3 regions of the Lactiplantibacillus argentoratensis genome follow, and region 2 is predicted to be linked to each of the others. Evidence: predicted binding sites of a transcription regulator. Region 2 holds the regulator's gene; each other region holds the start of a gene.
The links. Region 2 encodes Rex, which represses fermentation and respiration genes when NADH is low (regulators of the CRP and FNR family bind a similar motif). Its sites were predicted from a motif close to TTGTGAANTANTTCACAA; they were not measured.
Positions count from the first base shown of each region.

Region 1: the regulator Rex is predicted to act here: its motif matches at 2,888-2,905, upstream of V7R88_RS12245 (NAD(P)-dependent alcohol dehydrogenase).
Region 3: the regulator Rex is predicted to act here: its motif matches at 2,621-2,638, upstream of V7R88_RS03455 (nitronate monooxygenase).

Region 1 is NZ_CP147647.1:2,551,472-2,556,788, reverse strand. It holds gene V7R88_RS12260 (cupredoxin domain-containing protein) at 6-380, shown strand; gene V7R88_RS12255 (cupredoxin domain-containing protein) at 396-665, shown strand; gene V7R88_RS12250 (copper-translocating P-type ATPase) at 665-2,590, shown strand; gene V7R88_RS12245 (NAD(P)-dependent alcohol dehydrogenase) at 2,953-4,074, shown strand; gene V7R88_RS12240 (iron-containing alcohol dehydrogenase) at 5,015-5,317, opposite strand, start outside.
Region 2 is NZ_CP147647.1:570,512-575,828, forward strand. It holds gene V7R88_RS02675 (ABC-F family ATP-binding cassette domain-containing protein) at 466-2,448, opposite strand; gene V7R88_RS02680 (redox-sensing transcriptional repressor Rex) at 2,617-3,294, shown strand; gene V7R88_RS02685 (type II CAAX endopeptidase family protein) at 3,425-4,069, opposite strand; gene groES (co-chaperone GroES) at 4,262-4,546, shown strand; gene groL (chaperonin GroEL) at 4,602-5,317, shown strand, end outside.
Region 3 is NZ_CP147647.1:746,102-751,418, forward strand. It holds gene helD (RNA polymerase recycling motor HelD) at 79-2,385, shown strand; gene V7R88_RS03455 (nitronate monooxygenase) at 2,680-3,609, shown strand; gene coaA (type I pantothenate kinase) at 3,778-4,707, shown strand; gene guaA (glutamine-hydrolyzing GMP synthase) at 4,801-5,317, shown strand, end outside.

The DNA of each region.
Region 1 (5,317 bases), 1.0 Mb from region 2:
ATAAAATGATGATTAAAGTATTAGTCTTATTAATTGGTGGGTTAGCAATTGGGTTTATTCTGTGGTGGTTCTTCGGGAAGCATGCTACGACAACGGTCACCGCGAGTGCGGTTGATGATTTACAGCAGGTTGATGTGGAGGTTAAGGGTGGCTATTCGCCAGAGCAAATCGTGTTGAAAAAAGGGGTTCCGGCGGTACTTAATTTTACGCGCAAAGATGCATCTGGTTGTCTGGATCACGTGGTGTTCAGTGATTTCGGTATCAATCAGGAATTGCCACAAAATCAAGTTGAAGCAATTACGATTGATACGAGTAAGTCTGGCGAATATCAATGGGCCTGTGGGATGGACATGTTTCATGGAAAATTAATCATTAAATAGTGGGAGGAAAATCAAATGAGCGCACGACAACAAATCAATATTACAGTAGACGGCCATTATGACCCAGCAGAAGTAACGTTACAACAAGGTGTACCGGCCCAATTAACGTTTACGCGCACGAGTACGCAGGGGTGCTTAGAGCAAGTACATTCAACCGACTTGCACTTTACGACTGAGTTACCCCTTGACCAACCGCAAACGGTGACGGTACCAACTGATCGAGCCGGTGAATTTTACTTTAGTTGTGGGATGGACATGGTGAGTGGCAAGGTGGTGATTGCGTAATGAACACGACGAAACGGTTTTGGATTTCATTAATATTTTCCCTGCCACTACTGGCTAATATGATTTTGATGCCCTTTGGCTGGATGCTCCCGGGTGGTGATTGGACGCAGTTGATTCTGACGACCATTATTATGGTTGTTTCGGCTCGGCCGTTCTTGCAAAGTGCGTGGGCGTCTTTTACTAAGCACCATGCCAATATGGATACTTTGGTGGCGATTGGCACCGCGACGGCTTATTTTTACAGCTTATACGCAATGGCAACGGGGCAAGCAGTCTTCTTTGAAAGTGCCGCACTTGTGACCACTTTCGTTTTGCTCGGCCAAGTCTTTGAAGAACGAATGCGGCGCAACGCGTCCAGCGCGGTCGCAAAGCTAGTGGGCTTACAAGCCAAGGAAGCGGAAGTGTTACGCGATCAAGAATTTGTAAAAGTGCCGTTGGATCAAGTAGTGGTCGGCGACATTATTCGGGTCAAGCCAGGGGAAAAAATTCCCGTTGATGGTGTAATTACAACTGGCCGCTCAACGGTTGATGAGTCAATGGTGACGGGAGAAAGTATGCCTGTTCAAAAAACGGTGGCGGACGCTGTCATTGGTTCAACGATTAATAGTAATGGGACCTTTCAGTTCAAAGCTAGCAAGGTCGGTGACCGGACAATGCTGGCTCAAATCGTTGAGCTCGTTAAAAAAGCACAAAACAGTCACGCACCGATTCAAAAGCTGACCGATAAAGTTTCTGATATTTTTGTGCCGATTGTGCTAATTATTGCTATCGTTACCTTCTTGACCTGGTATGTTTTCTTGAATGCTAGTCTCGCGAATGCCTTGATTTTTGCGGTCGCTGTGGTCGTGATTGCCTGCCCGTGTGCGCTAGGTTTAGCTACGCCGACCGCACTAATGGTCGGTACCGGCCGTGGTGCCAAGATGGGGATCCTGATTAAAAATGGTGAGGTCTTGGAAGCTGTCAATGACGTTAAAACGGTGATCTTTGATAAGACGGGAACGATTACGGTTGGTCACCCACAAGTGACCGATGTTATCGGCGACGAAGTCCAAGTACTGCGCGTTGCCACTAGCTTAGAGGCGGCTTCGGAACATCCTTTAGCTGCGGCAATATTAAAACGCGGCACGGCCCGTGGTATTCAAGCACCAACCGCCACGAACTTCCAAGCCATCGAGGGTAAAGGTGTGACTGCTCAAGTTGAGGGCCAATTAGCGGTAGTCGGTAATCATAAATTATTAACTGATGAGCCGATTAGTGCTGAATTACAACGCCAAGCCACCGAGCTTCAGGACGCGGCGAAAACGGTCGTGTACGTGGGCTTAAATCACGAAATCATTGGATTGATTGCCATTCAAGACGTCGCCAAATCGACGTCTGAGGCAGCCATTGCGAGTTTGAAAGCACGTGGCTTGAAGACGGTCATGTTAACCGGCGATAACGAACGGGTCGCACAAGCTGTGGCGGATCAAGTCGGTATTGATGAAGTGATTGCTGATGTGCTGCCAGGTGATAAGGCTGAGCACGTTCACGCGTTCCAGAAGGCTGGCAAGGTGGCCTTTGTCGGCGATGGTATTAATGACGCCCCCGCGTTGACGACGGCGGATGTTGGGATTGCCATGGGTTCCGGAACTGATATTGCAATCGATGCTGGTGGCATCGTGCTCGTTAAGAACGATCTGCGTGATGTTGACCGGGCGTTGGCATTGAGTAAGAAGACGTTTAACCGTATCAAACTTAATCTGTTCTGGGCTTTCGTGTACAACGTGCTCGGGATCCCAGTCGCAGCGGGCCTCTTCTTTGCCATTGGGCTGACGCTTAGCCCCGAATTGGCCGGATTAGCAATGGCCTTTAGTTCATTGTCCGTAGTCACGAGTTCGGTATTGCTAAATAAAGCTAAAATCAGTTCGAACGCCCAACCTGCGTAGACGATGACAGGTAGCGTCGGATGAAATCGGGCCTGTTAAACAAGCAGAAATGTGTGTTAATGGTACAAAATATGCGGGTGTCTAACGCCAGTTCACGTTATTGAGCTGGCGGCGACACCCGCTTTTTGAGTCGACAACTTAAGGAAGAAGACTGGCTATAAGTTCCTCACAATCAGTAAAAAAAGAGTATTAGATTTACACTAATTAAGTATCATATCGTTAGTGTGAAATTAGAAGAATGCCCATTTAACGGAGATAAGTGTGGTGTTAGATGCTTTTGTAAGCGCTTGAATCAAATTGTGTATTGTGTAACAATGTTAATTGTAAGCGGTTTACATACTATTTGAAACGAGGGTTTGAACATGAAAATTAAAGCAGCAGTGGTTGATAAAGTAAACGATCCATTTGTCATTAAAGATGATATTGAATTAGCTGAAATGAAAGCAACTGATTTACAAATCAAAATGGTTGCGACTGGAATTTGTCATTCTGATGAAGCAATTCGGCGGGGTGATGCGTCGTTAGGTTATCCAGTAATTTTAGGACACGAAGGTTCTGGAATCGTCGAAAATGTCGGTTCAGAAGTAACTAATTTTGAAGTGGGCGACCATGTTATTCTATCATTTTACGCTGACGGAACATGTGATAACTGTCTGAAAGGCATGCCAACTAAATGTCGGAATTATGCCGACTATAACTTGAGTGGGACTCGTCCCGATGGTTCCGACCATTTCCAAGAAAACGGGCACCATATCAGTGATATGTTCGACCAATCTTCCTTCACGACTCATACGGTAGTTGACCAACGTAATGCGGTTAAAGTACCAAAAGAACTAGATTTACGTCGCTTGGGACCTTTAGGCTGTGGCTACGTCACCGGGAGTGGCACTGTTTTGAACAGTTTACAGCCGCGCCCAGGACAAACAATTGCAGTCTTTGGGACTGGTGCGGTTGGTTTAGCGGCAATGATGGCTGGTAAGATTTCCGGCTGTACCGAAGTGATTGCGGTCGACATTGTTGATTCACGGCTAGAACTCGCCAAAGAATTAGGTGCTACTCATGCCATTAACAGTAAGGAAGAAGATCCAGTTGAAGCAATCAAGAAGTTGACGCATGGTTACGGGGTCGACTTTGCCGTTGATACGACTGGGGTAGAACCAGTTATGGTTTCTGCAATCCACGCACTTGCTCAAGGTGGGACGGCTGCTTTGATTGCCGTTACGGCCAAAAATATCACCATTAGCTCATGGAACGATTTGTGTGTTGATGATAAGAAAGTCATTGGTGTTAACATGGGTGATGCCATCCCTGGCGTTGATATTCCACGGTTAATCGATTTCTATCAACATGGCATGTTCCCATTTGAAAAGACCGAAAAATTCTATAAATTTGAAGATATTAATCAAGCCAACGCTGATTCTGGTAGCGGTAAGACCATCAAACCAGTCTTGATCATTGATGAAGACTATCAACCTGGTAAATAGCTACCGGCTTGGTGCCACCAGTCATGCGGACTGGTTTCTAAAACGGCAATGTCAAAAGTTGATTTTGACATTGCCGTTTTTTACGTTATACACCAGCCACTTGCATGATTTGTGATTAAAACATGCTGGTTCTTAAGTTCAAGAGCAGCCAGCTTAGGCCCGCTGGAAACTGGTGCGAGTTAGCGTAAACTTGCTTAGGGTGCGCGTCCTACACCGACCTCCAGGCATTTCTGCCAATTGCCGGAACGTGGTGGGCACAGATTTAAGCCGAAGCCCACGTCTTAAATACTGGCCTTTCACTAACCAAGCAAAGAACGCTTGCTAAGTGAAATTTCACCACTGGGCATTGTCAGAAACGCCTTCCAGTCGGGACAGTGTTCGAATGGCAGACGGCGATGTACCCAACTTTTGATGAATTAGTCGTTGTTCTTCATAAAACGGTAATTTTATCAATCAACTGTCAGACTGAAAGTGATATTGAGATAGCTCACCAACTCTGAATTATAATAATAAGATTGAAACTCCTGACAAAGTGCTTTACGCATCCTAACCCTTTGTTTAAAGTTCCATTATCAAAATAATCAGCGACCAATTGTACCAAGTTAAGTGGCCGTTCATCAGCCATTCGAGCGGCTTCCCGACTGGAGGGGCTGGGTGACAATGCTCAGTAGCCAAATTATTCTTAGCTGGAAGTGGGTTGCTTCCGGCTTAGAATAAGACTCGTATTTGAGATGACGCGGGTTGTGCGTTAGCTCAAATCGACGTCGGCTTACGTTCCAGCAATTGTCACCCAGCCCCGGAGGTCGGAATAGGACGATCATTGCTGACGAACAGGAATCCACCTAACCAGCACGTTTTAATCACAAATCAGGACAAATTAATTTGCACAATGTGTGTTCTTATCTGTGCTTGTCGGTTTATTGTTGCTGTGAATGGGGGATTACTTGGCATCATATGCGGCTTGGAAAATCTTGATGATGTCTTCTTTAGTACCTTTGCGTGGGTTAGAGAAGGCGTTACCGTCTTTAAGCGCATTAGTTGCCATGTGTTCGAAGTCTTCGATTTTGGCGCCAATTTCCTTGATGGAATGCGGAATACCAACGTCTTCGCTGAGCTGTTTCATCGCTTTGATAGCTAATTCGGCAGCATCACGAGTCGATAAGCCATCAGTGTTTTCGCCCATAATTTTGGCGAGTTCGGCGAAGCGTTCGGGGCACGCGATTAGATTATATTCTTCAACGTA
Region 2 (5,317 bases):
TCAATATTACTTTCAGTCTGACAGTTGATTGACAAAATTACCATTTATGAAAAGCAACGACCAATTCATCAAAAGTTGGGTACCTCACAGTCTGCCATTCGAATACTATCCCGACTGGAAGGCGTTTCTGACAATGCCCAGTGGTGAAATTTCACTTAGCAAGCGTTCTTTGCTGGGTTAGTGCAAGGCCAGTATTTAAGACGTGGGCTTCGGCTTAAATCTGTGCCCACCACGTTCCGGCAATTGGCAGAAATGCCTGGAGGTCGGTGTAGGACGAACGAACTAAGCAGGTTTACGCTAACCCGAACTGTTTCCAGCGGGCCTAAGCTGGTCGTTTTTGATTCTAGGAATCATCCTCTTTTAATCATGATTTATGCCGCGGATAGGGGCAAAATAATAGTCGCCGCAAGAAGTGTATTAATTCTTGCGGCGACTATTATTTTTATCTGATGAGTTGTTGGAAAGTTAGTTCAGTTCTTCTAAAGCTTCGGCTTGTTCGGTCCATTCGGTTTCAACTTGTTCTTGTTGAGCATTGATGGCTTCAAGTTCTTTTTGTAGGTCTTGTAGTTTACCAACATCGGCCGATACTTCAGGTTGCGCCATTTCAGTTTGAATCTGTGTGGCTTGTCCATCTAAGGCAGTCATCTGTTCTTCCAGGGCGGCAACTGAGCGTTCAAGCTTACGTTTTTCACGCTGTTGCTGCTTGCTGGCTTGGTAATTTTGCTGGCCTTTGGAGCGGGGAGCAGCATTGGTGGCACTGGTTGAATACGCTGCACTGGCTTCAGCAGCTTTTTCGGCCGCTTGGCTAGCAGCCGCAGCCGCGATTTCAGCTTGTTCTTGTTTCTTGTCGATGTAGTAGTCGTAATCACCTAAGAAGAGTTCCGTGCCTTCCGGAGAAACCTCTACGACACTCGTGGCGACTTGGTTGATGAAGTAGCGGTCATGTGACACGAATAAAAGGGTGCCGTCAAAGTCGTTGAGGGCGACTTCCAAAACTTCACGGCTATCGATATCCAAGTGGTTAGTTGGTTCATCTAAGATTAAGAAGTTGTCATTTTGCATGGCAAGTTTGGTCAACAGTAATCGGGCCCGTTCGCCACCAGATAGGGCATGAACGGGTTTATCAACGTCTTCACCAGTGAAGAGAAAGCTGCCCAAAATGGTCCGAATGTCTTTTTCAGGAGTGGTGGGATGTTCATCCCAAAGTTCACTGAGGACGGTTTTTTTGTCGTTTAAATTACGTTGCTCTTGATCATAGTAGCCCGTAACGACGTTGGTGCCAAAAACGGCCTGGCCTTTAATGAATGGAATCTGTCCCAAAATACTCTTTAGGAAAGTCGATTTGCCAATACCGTTCGGTCCAACGATAGCAATAGCTTCATGTTTCTTAATATTCAAGTTGTCGGGTTCCGAAAGAATCTGACCATCATAGCCCACGGCTGCATCTTTGACGGTCAACACAATGTTGCCGCTTTGTTTAGCCGCATGAAAGCCAAAGTGGGCAGTTTTCTCGTCACTATCAGGGCGGTCAAGGCGGTCCATCTTGGCTAACTGCTTCCGCCGAGCCTGGGCGCGTTTTGTCGTAGAAGCACGCACAATGTTACGATTAACAAAGTCTTCAAGTTTGCTGATTTCTGCCTGTTGTTTTTCGTAATGTTTCCACTGTGCTTGAATTCGGGCCGCTTTTTCTTGCACAAACTGGTCGTAGTTGCCAGTGTAGTGCACCATTTCGTGGTGTGATAAGTCATAGACTTCGTTAACGACCCGGTCTAAGAAATAGCGGTCATGGCTGACGATTAGCAGCGCGCCGGAATAAGATTGGAGATAACTTTCCAACCAAGTAAGGGTTTCGACGTCCAAATGGTTCGTCGGTTCGTCAAGGATGAGTAAGTCCCGTTTTTCAAGTAACAACTTGGCCAAGGCCAACTGGGTCTTTTGCCCACCAGATAGTGCCGTGACCGACTTATCGTACACGTCGGCGTCGAATTGAAAACCGTGCAGCACGCCTCGAATCTCGGCTTGGTAACCGTAGCCGTTTTTCTGTTGAAATTCCGTCTGAATTTGATCATAGGTTTTCAACGTCTGTTGATAAGCCTGCTCATCATTCATAATTGCGGGGTCACTCAATTGATTTTCGAGCTGATGCATCCGTTTTTCGATGGCATGTAACTCAGCGAAGACGCTACTCATTTCTTCCCAAATCGTATTGTTGCTATCTAGCCCCTGGTCTTGCGCCAAGTAACCGATCGTTAAGCCCTTACGCATTGAAATCTGGCCTTCGTCCGGTACCGTTTCACCGGCAATCATTTTAAGTAAGGTTGATTTTCCGGCCCCGTTTCGACCGACGAGGGCTACCCGGGCGTGTTCTTGAATGTCCATTTGTACGTTATCGAACAAGACATCGGCGCCAAAACGCCGCATAACTTGCTGTACTTGTAGTAAAATCACGCTTTATTAAGCTCCTTTCACATTTAATTCGTGACATAATTGTAGCATATTGTAACGGTCTGACCCAATTATTAGGAATAATAAGTAATTATTATTTCACAAAGTCACACGTTATGCTAGAATAGTGTCAGCAAATTCACAAACTTTTAATTAGGAGGACACGTCCGAATGGCAGAAACAAAAATTCCACGGGCAACGGCAAAACGGTTACCGATTTATTACCGCTACTTAAATATCTTGCTAGATGCAGATAAGAAGCGGGTCTCATCGACCGAGTTGTCCGAGGCGGTTAAAGTAGATTCAGCAACGATTCGGCGAGATTTCTCGTATTTTGGGGCGCTCGGAAAACGAGGGTATGGATACGACGTTGAAACGTTACTCGCATTTTTTAAAAAGATTTTAAATCAAGACACCTTAACGAATGTTGCTTTAATTGGGGTCGGTAATTTGGGCCACGCCCTACTGAACTTTAATTTTCACAAAAACAGTAATGTCCGCATCTCAGCAGCATTTGATGTCAACGAGGCGATTGCCAATACGGTCCAAAGTGGGGTTCCAGTGTACCCAATGACGGAGCTCAAAAAGCAATTGATCGAACAACAGATTGAGATTGCTATCTTAACGGTACCAACCACGGTTGTTCAGAAAATTACCGATGACTTGGTTGATGCAAACGTCAAAGGAATCATGAACTTCACGCCGTTACGAATCTCCGTTCCGGAGACAGTACGGGTGCAGAACGTTGATTTGACCAACGAATTACAAACATTGATCTACTTCATTGAACATTACGGTCAGCAATTAGGTGACAATGGTAATGACGATGAAAATGAGACTGAAGATTAATAATCAGTTTCATCTTTGAGGTTAAACTGATACGAAAAAGCTTCTCTGAATTTTTCAGGGAAGCCTTTTCGCGTACTAAGAGTCAATAGCTGGTGAACGCCAACCGTAATCGTTTGGCCTAGAAGTTATGTTAGTGTACTAGCCCTAATAACGTAGGTAACACGACCGAGGCATTCATTAAGATGTGCGCCGTCATTGACGTTTGAATCCGACCGGTGTGCCGATATAGCCAGCAGAATAATAACCCGATAAAGGCGTAGAGGATAAAGTGACCATCCGCATGTGCAAAACTAAATAGCACACTGGAAATCAAGGCCGCGCCGATTTGGCCGGTGACCGCACTTAGATTACCAAAGATAACTTTGCGGAAGACGATTTCTTCCATAATGGGTGCACCGACAATGATGGCTAGGAAGAACGCGGGATATTGTTGCCCAACGGTTAAGAGGGTGGTCGTGTTGGTTGAGGCTGTTGATTGGCCCATCAAAGCCGTGATTTTTAAAATAATGACTTGACCGAGGATGACTAGGATAAGTCCAATCAATCCCCAGATGAACGTCATGAACCAGTTACTTGGTTGTTTTTCAACAACGTTTTTTGTCCGCATGCGACTCGCCAACCAGATGAGTAGGATTGCACCGACTAAGTAGTCGACCGTTTGAATCACGAATACTTGGGCCCCTAGCTGATGGAAAGCAGTCACAAGGACGCTCGGTAGTGCGTAAATAATAAAGTAGATGATAAGAATAAAGATTGATTGGCGGCGATTAACCATCAAGTCACGTCCTTTTAAAAGTTTGATTTAAGATTTATTGATACTTCAATAGTATTCATTATAGTCGATTTGACATTCTTTGACTAATAATTGACAAATCACTTGCAATCTTGAATTAAAATGATATAGTTGACAATGTAATTAGCACTTGAGGTTGAGGAGTGCTAAAAAAGAATAAATGGAGGGATTCACGTGTTAAAACCATTAGGAGATCGCGTTATCTTGCAACAACAAGAAGAAGAAGAACAAACAATTGGCGGTATTGTCATTGCCAATAACGCTAAGGAAAAGCCCCAAAGCGGTAAGGTTGTTGCCGTCAATGACGGTCGTGTTTTAGATAACGGGACAAAAGTTGACCCCAGCGTGAAGGTCGGCGATCAAGTATTATTCGATAAGTATGCCGGTACCGAAGTCAAGTATCAAGGTGCTAAGTATTTGGTATTGCACGAAAAAGATATCGTTGCAATCGAAGACTAATCCATTTAAATTGCGCAACTTAAAATAAATTAAATTCATGAGGTGAATAGAGATAATGGCTAAAGAATTAAAGTTCTCTGAAGATGCACGTTCAGCGATGCTAAAAGGTGTCGATCAATTAGCTGACACAGTTAAGTCAACGTTAGGTCCTAAGGGTCGCAACGTTGTTTTGGAACAATCATATGGTTCACCAACAATTACTAATGATGGTGTAACGATTGCTAAGGCGATCGAATTAGACGATCATTTCGAAAACATGGGTGCTAAGTTAGTTTCTGAAGTTGCTTCAAAGACTAATGACATCGCTGGTGATGGGACGACTACTGCAACGGTCTTAACACAATCAATCGTTAATGAAGGTATGAAGAACGTTACGGCCGGTGCTAACCCTGTTGGCATTCGTCGGGGGATTGAAGAAGCTACTAAGACGGCGGTTGACTCATTACACGCTATGGCACACGAAGTTAAGACGCAAGAAGATATTGCGCAAATCGCTTCTGTATCTTCAGCAAGTGAAGAAACTGGTAAATTGATTGCCGAAGCCATGGAAAAAGTTGGTCATGACGGTGTTATCACGATTGAAGAATCACGTGGTGTTGATACTAGCTTAGACGTTGTTGAAGGGATGCAATTCGACCGCGGCTACTTATCACAATACATGGTTACTGATAATGATAAGATGGAAGCGGATCTTGACAATCCATATATCTTAATTACTGATAAGAAGATTTCAAACATTCAAGATATCTTACCACTATTACAATCCATCGT
Region 3 (5,317 bases), 180 kb from region 2:
TGCCATGGGTTATTAATTGAGTCGGGCCGCCGATAGTGATAAAATTATTGTTCGATATTTAGGAATGGAGGGCGTTCAATGGCTAAGTCAATTAAAGCTGCAGAACAGGAACACTTAGATCATGTGGTTGCGAAAATTAAGGTGGCTGAAGAACAACAAAGCCAAACCATTACGCGCTCGGAAAAAGATCAGGCCGATATTAAACGTGACTTGCTGAATAACATCAATATTAAAACGGATAGTTACGAAGGCATGATGGAGACCGGATTATCCGTGCGGCAGCAACAACAGATGATGGATGAGCGGCAGAATAGTTGGAAGCACGCGACTAAGCAATTATCGACGTTAAAAAAGTTGGAAAAGAATGCTTATTTTGCGCGGATCGATTTTCATGAGACTGGTGAGCCTAAGCCTGAGACGATTTATATCGGACTCAGTTCATTTTCTGACACGCCGGATCACTTTTTGATCTACGACTGGCGAGCGCCTATTTCCAGTATTTATTATGACGGTGGGTTAGGGCACGTGACGTACCAGACTCCGGATGGTGAGCAGACCGTTAATGTGAAGTTGAAGCGGCAGTTGATGGTTGAGAATGGCCAGATCGTGACAGTCTACGATACTGATGAAGCCGTTGGTGACTCGATGTTACTAGAAGTGTTGGATGAAAAGTCCGATGTGAAGATGAAGAGTATCGTGACGACGATTCAAAAGGAACAAAATACCATTATTCGGGATACGAGTTCTGACCTCCTGTTTGTGCAGGGGGCGGCCGGTTCCGGGAAGACCTCGTCCGTTTTACAACGGGTTGCATACTTGTTGTATCGTTACCGGGGTAATTTGACGGCCGGACAAGTCATCTTGTTCTCACCAAATCAACTCTTTAATGATTATATTAACCAAGTATTGCCCGAACTGGGTGAACAAAACATGGTTCAGATGACTTATTTCCAATACGCATCGTACCGATTACCACACATGCAAGTTGAAACTTTACAGCAGCGGTTTGAAACTGAAAATACACCGCAGATGGCAAAGATTACGAAGTTGGAAGGTAGCCTCGCATTCTTCAACGCGGTTACCACGTATGGCCGACATTTGGAACAAGCGGACATGCGTTTCCGTAACATTACGTTGAACGATGAAGTGATTATTTCCCGGGAAAAGATTAAATCGATTTATTACTCTTTCAATGAGAACTACCACTTAGCGAACCGGTTATCAGCAACTAAGGAAGAATTAATCAAGATTTTGAATCGCAAGGTTGAATCGGAGATGCGTTCCAAGTGGGTCGAAGAAGCGGTTCAAGACTTATCACGCGAAGAGATCAATCAATTATATGGCAATCAGCCGCGGGAATTTAAGAATGGCGATAAAGAGTTTAAATTCTTAGCACGTAAAATTGTGATGCAACGCTTAGGAAAAGCCCGGACGCAAATCGTGCGTAACCGTTTCTTGAGCATCAACATGCAGTACGCGCATTTCTTACGCGAAGTACCGAAGATCATCAAGTTGGCTGATCACGGTATCTCAGCTGCTGACTGGGATGCTACGGTTGAACGGAAACTAGCCGAGATTAAGGAACGTCATATCTCGTTAACAACGGTCTCAGCTTACATGTACCTGCATGACTTAATGACCGGAAAGCACGGGCAGCGTGACATCCGGTTTGTCTTCTTGGATGAGATTCAAGATTACAACGCCTTTCAGCTAGCGTTCCTGAAGTTTAGCTTCCCTCAGGCCCGCTTCACAATGCTCGGTGACTTGAACCAGGCGATTTTTACCAAGGAAAACAGCCATTCGCTGATCAATGAATTGGCCACGTTATTTGACCCTGAAAAGACGCGGGTCGTGCAATTGACTAAATCGTACCGGTCAACACAACAGATTACTGATTTCACCAAGGAAATTTTAGTCAATGGTGAAGCCGTCACGGCTTTTGATCGTCAGGGCGACTTGCCAAATGTCGTTGTGACGCCTAACTTTGAAGCGGGGGTTGATCAAGTCGTTGATCAGCTAGCGATGAACGATTCTGAACGTGATACGACGGCAATTATCGGGAAATCTTTAGCAGAATGCGAGGCGCTCACGAAGGCCCTGAAAGCTCGTGGTGAGCAGGTCACGTTGATTCAAACTGAAAATCAACGCTTGGCTCCCGGTGTCATTGTCGTCCCGTCTTTCTTAGCAAAAGGGTTGGAGTTTGACGCGGTCATCGTGTGGAACGCTAATCAGGAAAATTACCAACGTGAAGATGAACGGCAACTATTATATACAATCTGTTCACGAGCCATGCACGAGTTAACGTTAGTCGCAGTGGGTAGCTTGTCACCGTTACTAGCGCGGGTGAACCACGCCTTGTATACATTAAATGAAGCAAAAGTTTAAGTCAGTTTAAGACAGTGAGTACCGCTCCATTCACCTGGAGTGGTACTTTTTTTAGTTTTACTTGTGAAGAAAATCTTAAGGTACGTCAGGATGATCAGTAGTGGAACAGTTGGGAACTTGTGTCGGAATAACTAAGAAAACGCTATCATAACGATGGAATAAGCGTTAAAATTAACTCATCAAGTGCAGTAGTCGGTGAGAGACAATGACCTTAATACTGACTAGGCACACAATATCGTGAAAATACTAACAACTAGTTAGAACGGTTGTTAGTGACCTGAGGAGGAAACGACGATGTTAATCACTGAAATGTTAGGTATTCAATATCCCATTTTTTCTGGTGCCATGATGCGAATTGCGACCCATGAATTAGTCGGGGCAGTTTCGGAAGCTGGGGGACTCGGTGTTTTAGGTTCAGCGGGGTTATCTGCCGAACAGTTGCGAGCAGAGATCCAAGCGACCCGCAAGCTGACGGATAAGCCGTTTGGTGTCAATTTAATGTTACAGATGAAGAACTGTCCAGAACTGGCCCAAGTCATCATTGATGAGGGGGTCAAGGTCGTGACGACTGGTGCGGGTAACCCGACTTCATATATTCCGCCGCTACACGCGGCCGGTATTAAAGTGATTCCAGTGATTGCTTCGGTTCACCATGCCCATAAGATGGTGGCGGCCGGTGCGGATGCGGTGGTTGCTGAAGGTCAAGAATCAGGCGGACATATCGGTCAAACGTCAACGATGGCATTATTACCTCAAGTCGTGGACGCTGTTGATATTCCGGTGATTGGTGCTGGCGGTGTCGGTGATGGCCGCTCGATTGCGGCGATGTTTGCGCTGGGCGCCCAGGGTGTGCAGTGCGGTACGATCTTTCTGACAGCTGAGGAGTGCCCGGTTCCAGCTAGTTATAAGCAACGAGTATTGGCTGCCAGTGACACGGATACAATCGTGACTGGCCGCAGCCAGCGCGATCCGGTACGGGCGCTAGTTAACCCGATGTTGGCACAATACTTGCAATTGGAGCAAACTAATGCGCCGGTAGCGGAACTACACGCGTTAGCGGACGGTTCATTTGCGAAAGCCGTTGAAGATGGCGATATGGAACATGGTACGCCCATGGCCGGCGAAGTGGCGGGGATGATGACGACAATTCGGCCAGTCAAGGAAATTATTACGACGTTGTTTGGTCAGGCTCGTGAGGTCGCGGCACAACTGAAAATCGAATAAGATACAGTAGCATAGCTCGGTACTAGGTCAGCGTTAACTAGTATCGAGCTATTAATGGTTATTGGCTACCAATTAGGAATCCGGTTAATTTGAATTTTAATCAGCGTTTGATAAGGGTTTCATGTTATAATCAACCCATTAATTTAGTAATGGTGGCAGACAGAAATCATGGAAGATCAGATGAACTATTATCGTTTCTCACGTGAACAGTGGAAGCAATTTTATCGTAACAATCAGCATCAAGTACCATTGACCGCAGCCAATTTGCACGAAATTGAGGCGTTTAATGACCGGATTAGTCTCGACGATGTCCGTGATATTTATATGCCGTTTGCGCATTTGTTGCAGGCCAAGTATGAACACTACTTGTCATGGCGGGAAACGGAGTCCGTTTTTTTACACCGCCAGAACCGCCAATCACCGTTTATTATTGGAGTGTCTGGAAGTGTGGCAGTTGGCAAGACCACCACAGCACGGTTATTAGAGATTCTATTTAAATATTTATATCCAGACCGGCGGACGCAATTGATTACGACGGATGGTTTCTTATACCCGAATGCCGAGCTCAAGAAGATGCAATTGATGGAACGCAAAGGGTTTCCGGAAAGCTATGATATGACGCGGCTGATCCAATTCTTGAACGATGTGAAGAGCGGAAAGCCGTTAGCGAAGGCCCCGGTGTACTCTCATCAGACTTATGATATTGTGCCAAACCGTTTTGACGTGATCACGCATCCTGATATTTTGATTATTGAAGGAATCAACGTGTTGCAATTGCCAAGCAATCAGGCGATCTACATTAGTGATTTTACGGACTTCTCAGTGTATGTGGATGCGGATGCCGATTTAATTGAAGATTGGTACTTAGAACGCTTCAAGGCCCTGATGAAAACGGCTTTCCAGGATCCGACGAATTATTTCTATCCTTGGGCGATCGGTGATTCGAAGGACGCGATGGCGATGGCCGAGCGTGTTTGGGAAGAGGTTAACTTGAAAAACTTGAATGATTATATCTTGCCAACCCGTAATCGTGCGGATTTAATTTTGCACAAAGTTGCGCATCATGTGATTGATGCCGTGTATTTCCGCAAATATTAGCACCTAAGAAATTTCTCATACTGGTTGACCGAACGTTTAGAAATCAGTATGATAGACCTATTGAGCATTAATTAATCCAAAGGAGTGAACAACTTGGCAAAAACGGATACCGCGTCTTTCGATTCCATTTTGGTATTGGATTTCGGTAGTCAGTATAATCAATTGATTACCCGGCGCATTCGTGATTTCGGCGTTTATTCGGAACTACTTCCGAACACGATCACCGCTGAAGAAATCAAGGCTCGTCACCCGAAAGGTATTATCTTTTCTGGTGGCCCCAACAGTGTTTACGATGATGGCGCCTTTCGGGTTGACCCGGAGATTTTCAAGTTGGGCTTACCAATCTTGGGGATTTGTTACGGCATGCAACTGATGACCTACACGCTTGCGGGCGGGAAGGTCGAATCAGCTGATAACCGTGAATACGGCAAGGCAAACATTGACGTGACGAGTGACTCGGCGCCCCTATTTAAGGACACGCCAGCTGAACAGTCAGTGTGGATGAGTCATGGTGACTTGGTTACTCAAGCACCTGATGGTTTTGACGTGGTGGCCACTTCTAAGAATTGCCCGATTGCGGCAATTCAAGATGTTGACCGGAAGTTATATG